Linked DNA regions of Undibacterium parvum. Each later gene encodes a partner of the first gene's protein in a complex. Links are inferred from orthologs where the notes say so. Each region holds a gene or a part of one and is shown in the gene's direction. Other genes may lie near its edges.

Evidence for each region.
Region 2: the proteins of uvrA (region 1) and mfd are in contact, whole or in part, in a crystal structure (PDB 4DFC), measured with the Escherichia coli proteins. The link is inferred for Undibacterium parvum from one-to-one orthologs.

Annotation. Positions count from the first base shown.
Region 1 is NZ_CP034464.1:2,758,794-2,763,878, reverse strand. The notes cover bases 1,589-5,077. They hold uvrA (excinuclease ABC subunit UvrA), read left to right. Parts: upstream 1,589-1,925; coding sequence 1,926-4,877; downstream 4,878-5,077. Other genes in these bases: EJN92_RS12075 (MFS transporter), read right to left, coding at 1,589-1,688. Outside these bases: ssb (single-stranded DNA-binding protein), read right to left, coding at 1-457; more of EJN92_RS12075, read right to left, coding at 507-1,588. UniProt on the Escherichia coli protein: The UvrABC repair system catalyzes the recognition and processing of DNA lesions. UvrA is an ATPase and a DNA-binding protein. A damage recognition complex composed of 2 UvrA and 2 UvrB subunits scans DNA for abnormalities.
Region 2 is NZ_CP034464.1:4,103,173-4,107,935, reverse strand. What follows is about bases 1-3,966. They hold mfd (transcription-repair coupling factor), read left to right. Parts: upstream 1-346; coding sequence 347-3,766; downstream 3,767-3,966. Other genes in these bases: serB (phosphoserine phosphatase SerB), read left to right, coding at 3,831-3,966; ispD (2-C-methyl-D-erythritol 4-phosphate cytidylyltransferase), read right to left, coding at 1-62. Outside these bases: more of serB, read left to right, coding at 3,967-4,685. UniProt on the Escherichia coli protein: Couples transcription and DNA repair by recognizing RNA polymerase (RNAP) stalled at DNA lesions. Mediates ATP-dependent release of RNAP and its truncated transcript from the DNA, and recruitment of nucleotide excision repair machinery to the damaged site.

The DNA of each region.
Region 1 (5,085 bases):
AATTCGGTGCCGGACGCGCTGCTGGTGCAGGACGTGGTGCCGGTGCTGCGCTTTGACGTGGCGCTGACGGTGCGCCGCCACCGTAAGACTCATCATCCATAGGAGCGCCGCCGCCCATACCCTGACGACTACCCAGCATTTGCATGGTGTCGGCCTTGATATCGGTTGCGTATTTTTCTACGCCGTCTTTGTCGGTGTACTTACGGGTACGCAAGCTACCTTCTACGTAAACTTGTGAGCCTTTTTTCAGGTATTGACCGGCGATTTCAGCCAACTTACCGAAGAAAGTGATGCGATGCCATTCTGTCGCTTCTTTCTTTTCGCCGGTCGCCTTGTCTTTCCAGTTCTCGGTAGTCGCTACCGTGATGCTGGTCATGGCGTCGCCGCTGGGCATGTAACGGGTTTCCGGATCACGTCCGAGATTGCCAATGATCTGGACTTTATTGAGTGATGCCATGCGACTCTCCTATATTTCTGTGGTTCAGTGTTAAACAGTTTGTAGACGCCTACTCTACAGCGGCAGTTTTAGCGCGGCGCGGCAGTTCGGGCATTTTGCCTGCGATTATAAGCCAGAAGAGGCTTAATGCGGCGCTCACAATAAACACAGTTGATGCTCCGGCATACTGATTGAGCCAACCACCGAGCAAACCGCCGCAGGCCAGACCTAGTGCCTGCAAAGTGTTGTACACCCCCAAAGCCGCGCCCTTTGCCGCCGGTGGTGCCATACGCGACACCAAAGAAGGCTGACTCGCCTCCAGAATATTAAACGCCAGGAAGAACGCGAACAGTAAGCCTATCAATATCGCTGGGCTATCCATAAATTGCCAAAATCCCAATTGCACCAGCAACAGCAAGGCGATCGCAAAAATAAATACCTGCTTCATCTTGCCCTGTTTTTCACCAATAAAAATCGCTGGCAGCATTGCGATGAAAGAACCGAACACCACCGGTAGATACACCTTCCAGTGCGAGGCAAGGGGGATATCGGCATACTGGACCAAGGCCGATGGCACCACTACAAACATCGCGACCTGGCTCAGATGTAAGACGAATACACCTAAATTTAGGCGCATCAATTCTGGATTTTTCAACACCACGCTCAGGGGTATTTTCTCGGCGTGCGCGATGGAAGGTGCCGCTGGCGTGACCCAGATCACCACGCCTATCGCTACCACCGCCAACACCGCGGTCAATAAAAAGATACCACTCATGCCTATGCTTTGATACAAAACCGGTGCGATCACCAATGACAGCGCGAAAGTAATGCCAATAGAGCCGCCCACCATGGCCATCGCCTTGGTTCTATGCTGCTCGCGGGTAGAATCGGCGATCAGGGCAGTCAGCGCGGCCGAGATGGCACCTGCGCCCTGCACCGCGCGACCTATCAAAATGCCCATCACGGTGTGCGAGGCAGCAGCAATCAGCGCGCCCAGCGCAAACAGTATCAAGCCAATCACAATGATGCGCTTACGGCCAAATTTATCTGAAGCGATACCGAAAGGTATCTGCGCAAAAGCCTGGCTAAGGCCATAAATCCCCATCGCCAGACCGACCAGGGTTAAATTACCGCCGTCCGGCAAAGTTTTGGCGTGCAGCGCAAAAATGGGCAAAATCAGGAACAAGCCCAACATGCGCAAAGCAAAAATCGACGCCAGCGAGCTGCTGGTCAGGATTTCATGGCGATTCATCCCAGACCCAGCCGAGAGCGACTCATCAGTGCCAGCACACGCTGGAGATGTTGCGTTTATCATAATACAAAGACCATACAAAGATAAAACCTGAAACAAAGCAGGCAGGTCACCCGCGTCAAATTTCAAAAAACCGTTATAGTAGCAGGTTGCTCACCCTGCATTCCAAAATGCAGGGTAATTACAGTCTATGTAGTGATATGCATCAATATGCGGCACCTAGCGGAAAGCAGTCTTATGACACAAACTCGAAGCAATACCCCAAAAGCGACCAAAGCGTCGAGCAAGCCGGCTGAAATTGAGTTCGGCGTTCACGATCTACCTGTGCAAAAGAAGGATGAGATTCGCATCCGTGGTGCGCGCACGCATAATCTGAAGAACATCAATCTCGATTTGCCGCGCAATAAATTAGTGGTAATCACTGGTTTATCTGGTTCGGGCAAGTCTTCTTTGGCATTTGATACCCTGTATGCAGAAGGCCAACGCCGTTACGTCGAATCCTTGTCGGCTTACGCCCGTCAATTTTTACAGTTGATGGAAAAACCCGATGTCGATCTGATCGAAGGCCTGTCGCCAGCCATCTCTATCGAGCAAAAAGCCACCTCGCACAATCCGCGCTCTACTGTCGGCACCGTCACCGAGATTCACGATTATCTGCGCTTGCTGTACGCGCGCGTCGGTACGCCATATTGTCCCGATCATCCGGAAAACCCTTTGGCGGCGCAATCGATCTCACAAATGGTCGATGCCGTACTGGCCATGCCGGAAGACACCAAGCTGATGATACTGGCACCAGTGGTCAGCAACCGCAAAGGCGAGCACGTCGATCTATTTGAACAGATGCAGGCCCAGGGTTTCGTGCGTTTTCGGATACAGAGCGGCACCCATGACGCCAAAATTTATGAAGTTGATGATTTACCTAAGCTGAAAAAAACCGAGAAACACACGATAGACGTAGTGATCGATCGTGTGAAGGTCAAAGAAGAAATCAAGCAACGTCTGGCGGAATCCTTCGAGACTTCGCTGCGCATCGCCAATGGCCGCGCCCTGATCGTCGATATGGATAGTGGTCACGAGCAGCTATTTTCGAATAAATTCGCTTGTCCGACTTGCGGCTATAGCCTGCAAGAACTGGAACCGCGCCTGTTTTCTTTCAATAACCCTATGGGCGCTTGCCCTGAGTGTGATGGTCTCGGTCACATAGAATTTTTCGACCCGAAACGCATCGTCGCCTTTCCAAATCTGTCGCTGGCCAGCGGTGCTGTCAAAGGCTGGGATAGACGCAATCAATTCTATTTCCAGATGCTGTCAAATCTGGCTGCCTTCTACGAATTCGATATCGACACGCCGTTTGAGCAACTGAGCGAAGATGCGCAAAAAGTGATCTTGTATGGTTCCGGCAAGCAAAGCATACCGTTCACCTACATCAATGAAAAAGGCCGCACCGTCATCAAGGAGCACACGTTTGAAGGTGTGATCGTGAATCTGCAAAGACGCTACCGCGAAACAGATTCTATGGCGGTGAAAGAAGAGCTTGCCAAGTTCATCAACGAGAAGCAATGCCCGTCCTGCCACGGCGCCCGTCTGCGCATAGAAGCGCGTTACGTGAAAGTCGGCACTGGCGATCAGGAAAAGCCAATTTATGAAATCAGCGCGCTGCCTTTGCGCCAGACCTTAAGCTTTTTTGAGCAATTAAAATTAGTCGGTGCCAAGCGCGATATCGCCGACCGCATCATCAAAGAAATCAGCTCGCGCCTGACCTTCCTCAACAATGTCGGTCTCGATTATCTGTCACTAGACCGCAGTGCCGATACGCTCTCGGGCGGCGAGGCACAACGGATCCGACTGGCTTCACAAATCGGTTCCGGTTTAACTGGCGTGATGTACGTACTCGATGAACCGTCTATCGGTCTGCATCAACGCGACAATGACAGACTGATAGAAACCCTGCGTCACTTACGCGACATAGGCAATAGCGTGCTGGTGGTCGAGCATGATGAAGACGCGATACGCTGCGCCGATTTCGTGGTCGATATGGGTATCGGTGCTGGTGTGCACGGCGGTGAAGTCATCGCTCAGGGTACGCTGGAAGACATCATGAAAAGCGAACGTTCGCTGACCGCCAAATATCTGTCGGGTGAACTGGGTATCGCGGTGCCAGAAAAGCGCGCTGCCTTTAATCCGGAAAAACAATTCGTGATCAGCGGCGCCAGCGGCAACAACCTGAAAAAAGTCAGCATGAAACTGCCGGTGGGCTTGCTCACTTGCGTCACGGGCGTATCAGGTTCGGGCAAATCGACATTGGTGAATGACACCCTGTACCTGGCGGCATCACGCCATTTATACGGTTCGCAAACCGAGCCGGCGGCGTTTGAAAGCATCAGCGGCCTCGAGCATTTTGATAAAGTCATTGCGGTCGATCAAGCGCCAATCGGGCGCACCCCGCGCTCGAATCCTGCCACCTACACCGGCTTGTTTACGCCGATCCGCGACCTGTTCTCTACCGTGCCAGTGGCGAAAGAGCGCGGCTATAGCGCCGGCCGTTTTTCATTCAACGTCAAGGGCGGCCGCTGCGAAGCCTGCCAGGGCGATGGCGTGATCAAGGTCGAGATGCACTTTTTGCCGGACGTGTATGTGCCATGCGATACCTGTCACGGCAAGCGCTACAACCGCGAAACCCTGGAAGTGCAATACAAGGGCAAGAACATCAATGAAGTGCTGGGCATGACGGTTGAAGACGCTTACGAATTTTTCAAACCTGTGCCTTTGATCGCACGCAAACTGCACACCCTGCTCGATGTCGGCCTCGGCTATATCCGGCTCGGCCAAAGCGCCACCACGCTATCAGGCGGCGAAGCGCAGCGCGTCAAACTGTCACTGGAACTATCCAAGCGCGACACTGGCCGCACTCTGTATATTCTCGATGAACCGACCACCGGTCTGCATTTCCATGATATCGACCTGCTGCTAAAAGTCATACACAGACTGCGCGACCAAGGCAATACGGTAGTCATCATCGAACACAATCTGGACGTCATCAAGACCGCCGACTGGATCGTTGATATGGGACCGGAAGGCGGCGCAGGCGGCGGTTACGTGATCGCCAGCGGCACCCCGGAACAAGTGGCAGCCAATGCAGAGAGCGTCACCGGCAAGTATCTGGCGCCATTACTGAAAAAGAAAAAATAGAGGTTCCGAAAAACCACTGCGCATATTCCATGCGCCTTCTGGCCGCATTTAGGCCTGTAGGCGCATGGATACTGCGCAAGGTGTCGATTGTGCTCCCTTCTCCCGCTGGCGGGAGAAGGGCTGGGGATGAGGGTTTTTGAACAAGGATAATCTCGATTTAGTGTCGTGTTTTAATTCGAGGAAAAATCAAACTGTTCGGTAATTTGTA
Region 2 (4,763 bases), 1.3 Mb from region 1 along the record:
ATTAAGGCCACATAACGCACTGCGGGAAGAGAAGTAGGATTACTGGAAAGAGTCTGATTCACGCGGATTTAATTTTAATTAAGGTGATTAAGGTGATTAAGGTGATTTAATTCGGTTTATCGGCTGACAGCAGGGACAGAAACTTCAAAATACTTCAAAAAACTTCACGATCAAGCCTGAATCGGCCAACTCACTAGCCAGAAGCGGCCACTCTAAAAAACAGCGCCACTCGCTTCGTTTATAATTGAGCCTCATTTTAAAGCCAAATCCTTGTCAGGTGCGCGTTCCCAGCAATTGCGCCGACTTAGATCTCAGTGTTTCGCTTCCAACCCAAGTTTTGCAGTCTATGTCATTTGATCTCGTCAAAGCTCTTCCCAAGCCCGGCAATCGTTTTGCTCTCCCTAATTTACACGGATCGGCCGACGCCTATGCGCTAGCAGTGAGCGCGCTCGCACTCAAAGCGCAAAAACGCATGCTGACTGTGTTTGTGGCCAATCCGGCCGATGCGCAACGCCTGCTCGCTGAAATCCCCTGGTTTGATCAGAATCTGCGCTGCCATCTGCTGCCAGACTGGGAAACCCTGCCCTACGATGCCTTTTCACCGCATCAGGATTTGGTCTCTGAGCGTCTGGCCACTTTGCATGAAATCAGTGCCGGCAATTGCGATGTGCTGCTGGTGCCCGCCACCACCGCCTTGGTGCGGATGGCACCGCCTTCGTTTCTCGCTGCCTACACTTTTTTCTTCAAGCAAGGCGAAGTGCTGAATGAAGCGCGTTTAAAGTCACAATTGACGCTAGCTGGTTACGCGCATGTTTCACAAGTGATGTCACCCGGCGAATACTCGGTGCGCGGCGGCCTGATCGATATTTTCCCTATGGGTTCGGTACTGCCATATCGCCTCGATCTATTTGGCGACAGCATAGAAACCATACGCACCTTTGATGCCGACACTCAGCGCTCACTTTACCCGGTACGCGAAGTGCGCTTATTGCCGGGGCGCGAGTTTCCTATGGACGAGGCGGCACGCACTGGTTTCCGCAGCCGCTGGCGCGAGCAGTTTGAGGGCGATCCTTCACGCTCCATGATCTACAAAGACATCAGCGGCGGCATCCCCTCGGCCGGCATAGAATATTACCTGCCGCTGTTTTTTGACAGCACCGCGACTCTGTTCGACTACCTACCCGAGCACAGCCATTTTGCCTTGCTCGGCGACATTGATGAAGCGATACAGCGCTTTTGGGTCGATACCCGTTCGCGCTATCAATTTTTAAAATCGGACCGGCAGCGTCCGGTGCTGGCACCAGAAACGCTGTTCTTGCGCGATGAAGATTTTTTCGGCGCACTCAAATCGCAGGCGCGCTGGGTCTTAAATAGTGGCGGCGCAGCTTCTGAGATCTCCAGTTTCTTGCCAGATCTGGCAGTGAACCGACGCGCCGATGATCCACTCAGCAATTTGCGCGCGTTTTTACTGCAGAGCAAACAGCGCGTCTTAATCTGCGCCGAATCGCTAGGCCGGCGCGAAACCCTGCAACAGTATTTCAACGAATACGCGATCCCGCTCACATTGTGTGAAGGCTATACCGACTTTATCACCTCGGACGCCAAACTGATGCTCGGTGTAGCACCACTGCATAGCGGCTTCGTGCTCGACGAAATTGCATTCGTGACCGAGACTGAGTTGTATGCTGGTTCCGGTAAACGTATAGGTCGCAAAAAACAAGAAGGCGTGACCCAGGTCGAGCACATGGTGCGCGATCTCTCCGAGCTAAAAATCGGTGACCCGGTGGTGCACAGCAATCATGGCATAGGCCGCTACATGGGCTTGATCAGCATGGATCTGGGCGAAGGCGAAACCGAGTTCCTGCATCTGGAATACGCTAAAGAAACCAAGCTCTACGTGCCGGTCGCACAGTTACACGTGATCTCACGCTATTCCGGCGCATCTCCTGATGACGCGCCCTTGCATGCGCTAGGTTCAGGGCACTGGGAAAAAGCCAAACGCAAGGCAGCGCAGCAGATCCGTGACACCGCTGCCGAATTACTTAATCTGTATGCGCGCCGCGCCTTACGCCAGGGCCATGCCTTTGAATTTTCACACAAAGACTACGAGGCCTTTGCCGACAGTTTTGGCTTTGAAGAAACCGCCGATCAGGCCGCCGCAATTACAGCAGTAATTGAAGACATGACCTCCGGCAAACCTATGGACAGGCTGATCTGCGGCGATGTCGGCTTTGGCAAGACCGAGGTCGCCTTACGCGCCGCTTTTGTCGCCGTGATGGGTGGCAAACAGGTGGCAATCCTCGCGCCCACGACCTTGCTGGCCGAGCAGCACGCCCAGACCTTTGCCGACCGTTTTGCCAATTGGCCGGTGCGGATCGCCGAGCTGTCACGTTTTCGCAGCGGCAAAGAAATCACGCAAGCTCTCAAAGGCATGCAAGACGGCACTTTGGACATCATCATCGGCACGCATAAATTACTGTCTGACGATATTAAATTTTCGCGCCTAGGTTTGGTCATCATCGATGAAGAGCACCGCTTCGGGGTGCGCCAGAAAGAAGCCTTAAAATCTTTGCGCGCCGAGGTCGATGTCTTGACCCTGACCGCAACGCCGATACCGCGCACCCTGGGCATGGCACTGGAAGGTCTGCGCGATTTCTCCATCATCGCCACCGCCCCGCAAAAACGTCTGGCGATCAAAACCTTTGTGCGCAGCGAAGATAATTCGGTGATCCGCGAAGCCTGCCTGCGCGAGCTAAAACGCGGCGGTCAGGTGTACTTCCTGCACAACGAGGTCGAGACCATAGAAAACCGCAAGGCCATGCTGGAAGCCTTGATCCCCGAAGCGCGCATTGCGGTCGGCCACGGCCAATTACACGAACGCGATCTGGAAAAAGTCATGCGCGATTTTGTCGCGCAACGCTACAATATTTTGCTGTGTACCACGATTATCGAAACCGGTATCGACGTCCCTACCGCTAACACCATCATCATGCACAGGGCTGATAAATTTGGCCTGGCGCAATTACACCAACTGCGCGGCCGCGTCGGCCGCTCGCATCATCAAGCCTATGCGTATTTGCTGGTGGCCGATGTGCAAAGTTTGACTAAGCAAGCGAGTCGCCGTCTCGATGCGATTCAGCAAATGGAAGAACTCGGTAGCGGCTTTTACCTGGCAATGCACGATCTGGAAATACGCGGTGCCGGTGAAGTGCTAGGCGACAATCAATCGGGCGAAATGCACGAGATCGGTTTCCAGATGTATTCAGACATGCTCAGTGAAGCGGTGCGCTCGCTGAAAAACGGTAAAGAACCCGATCTGGCGGCACCACTGTCAACCATGACTGAGATTAATCTGCACATCCCTGCCCTATTGCCGAATGATTTCTGCGGCGATGTGCATGAACGTCTGTCCATCTATAAGCGCTTGGCCAATTGCAGCAAGGCGGACGCCATCGACGACATACAGGAAGAGATGATAGACCGCTTCGGCAAACTGCCCGATCCAGTCAAATCGCTCCTAGAGACGCATAGATTGCGGGTCGCCGCCAAACCTCTGGGCATCATCAAGATCGATGCCCACAGCGAAGCGGTCAGTCTGCAGTTCGAGCCGCAACCGCCTATCGACGCGATGCGCATCATAGAACTGGTGCAAAAAAATAAGCACATCAAACTCAATGGCCAGGACAAATTGCGCATCACCGCCAACATGCCCGATCTGGCGGCCCGCGTGGCGCAAATCAAGAGCACCATGAAGGCCCTGCAATAGCCGCTGCCGCTGCCCACAGACGCTATCATTCCTAACAATTAAACGACCACAGAGCATGAACCTGATCAACATTACCCTGCAAGCCTTGCGCACCTTCGACCAGAATGACATGGCATTGATACAGCGCATCGCTGACCAGAGCCAGGCTAGCGACATTCTGAAAATTTCACCACAGGCGGTGCGCTTACAGCAAGCCACCTGCACAGCAGAATTGCAGCAGCAAATCAGCGCCGAATGTTTTGCCACGCAGATAGACAGCAACTTCGCCACTAGCGCAAGAAAACTCAGCGACTTTAAACTGGTGGCGATGGATATGGACTCCACCCTGATCACCATAGAATGCATAGACGAAATCGCTGACATGCAAGGTTTAAAAGCGCAGGTCTCAGAAATCACCGAAGCGGCGATGCGCGGCGAGCTCGAGTTTCAAGAAAGCCTGACGCGCCGTGTCGCCCTGCTGAAAGGCCTGGATGCGTCGGCCCTGCAAAAAGTTTACGACGAACGTCTGCAATTGTCACTGGGCGCAGACAAAATGCTTAAGGCAATCCAGCAAGCCGGATTAAAAACCCTGTTGGTATCAGGCGGTTTCACCTTCTTCACCGACCGCATGAAAACCCGTCTAAAGCTTGACTACACGCATGCCAATGTACTGGAAATCGCCGACGGCAAGCTCACCGGCAAAGTGGTCGGCGGCATCGTCGATGCCGACGAAAAACAGCGCACGGTAGAACGCGTCTGCGCCGAAATGGGGATAGCCACTAGCCAGGCCATCGTCATGGGCGACGGTGCTAACGATTTGAAAATGATGAAAATCGCTGGTATGTCGGTGGCCTTCCGCGCCAAACCGGTAGTGCGCGCGCAAGCCGATGTGGCACTCAATTTTGTCGGTCTGGATGGGGTATTGAATTTACTCAACTAGGCCATGCTCTAGCGATACTCCCCTTTATTTTTCAAAAAATACCCTAGTTGCGCATACAGTTAGGCCGCGCTAAAAACA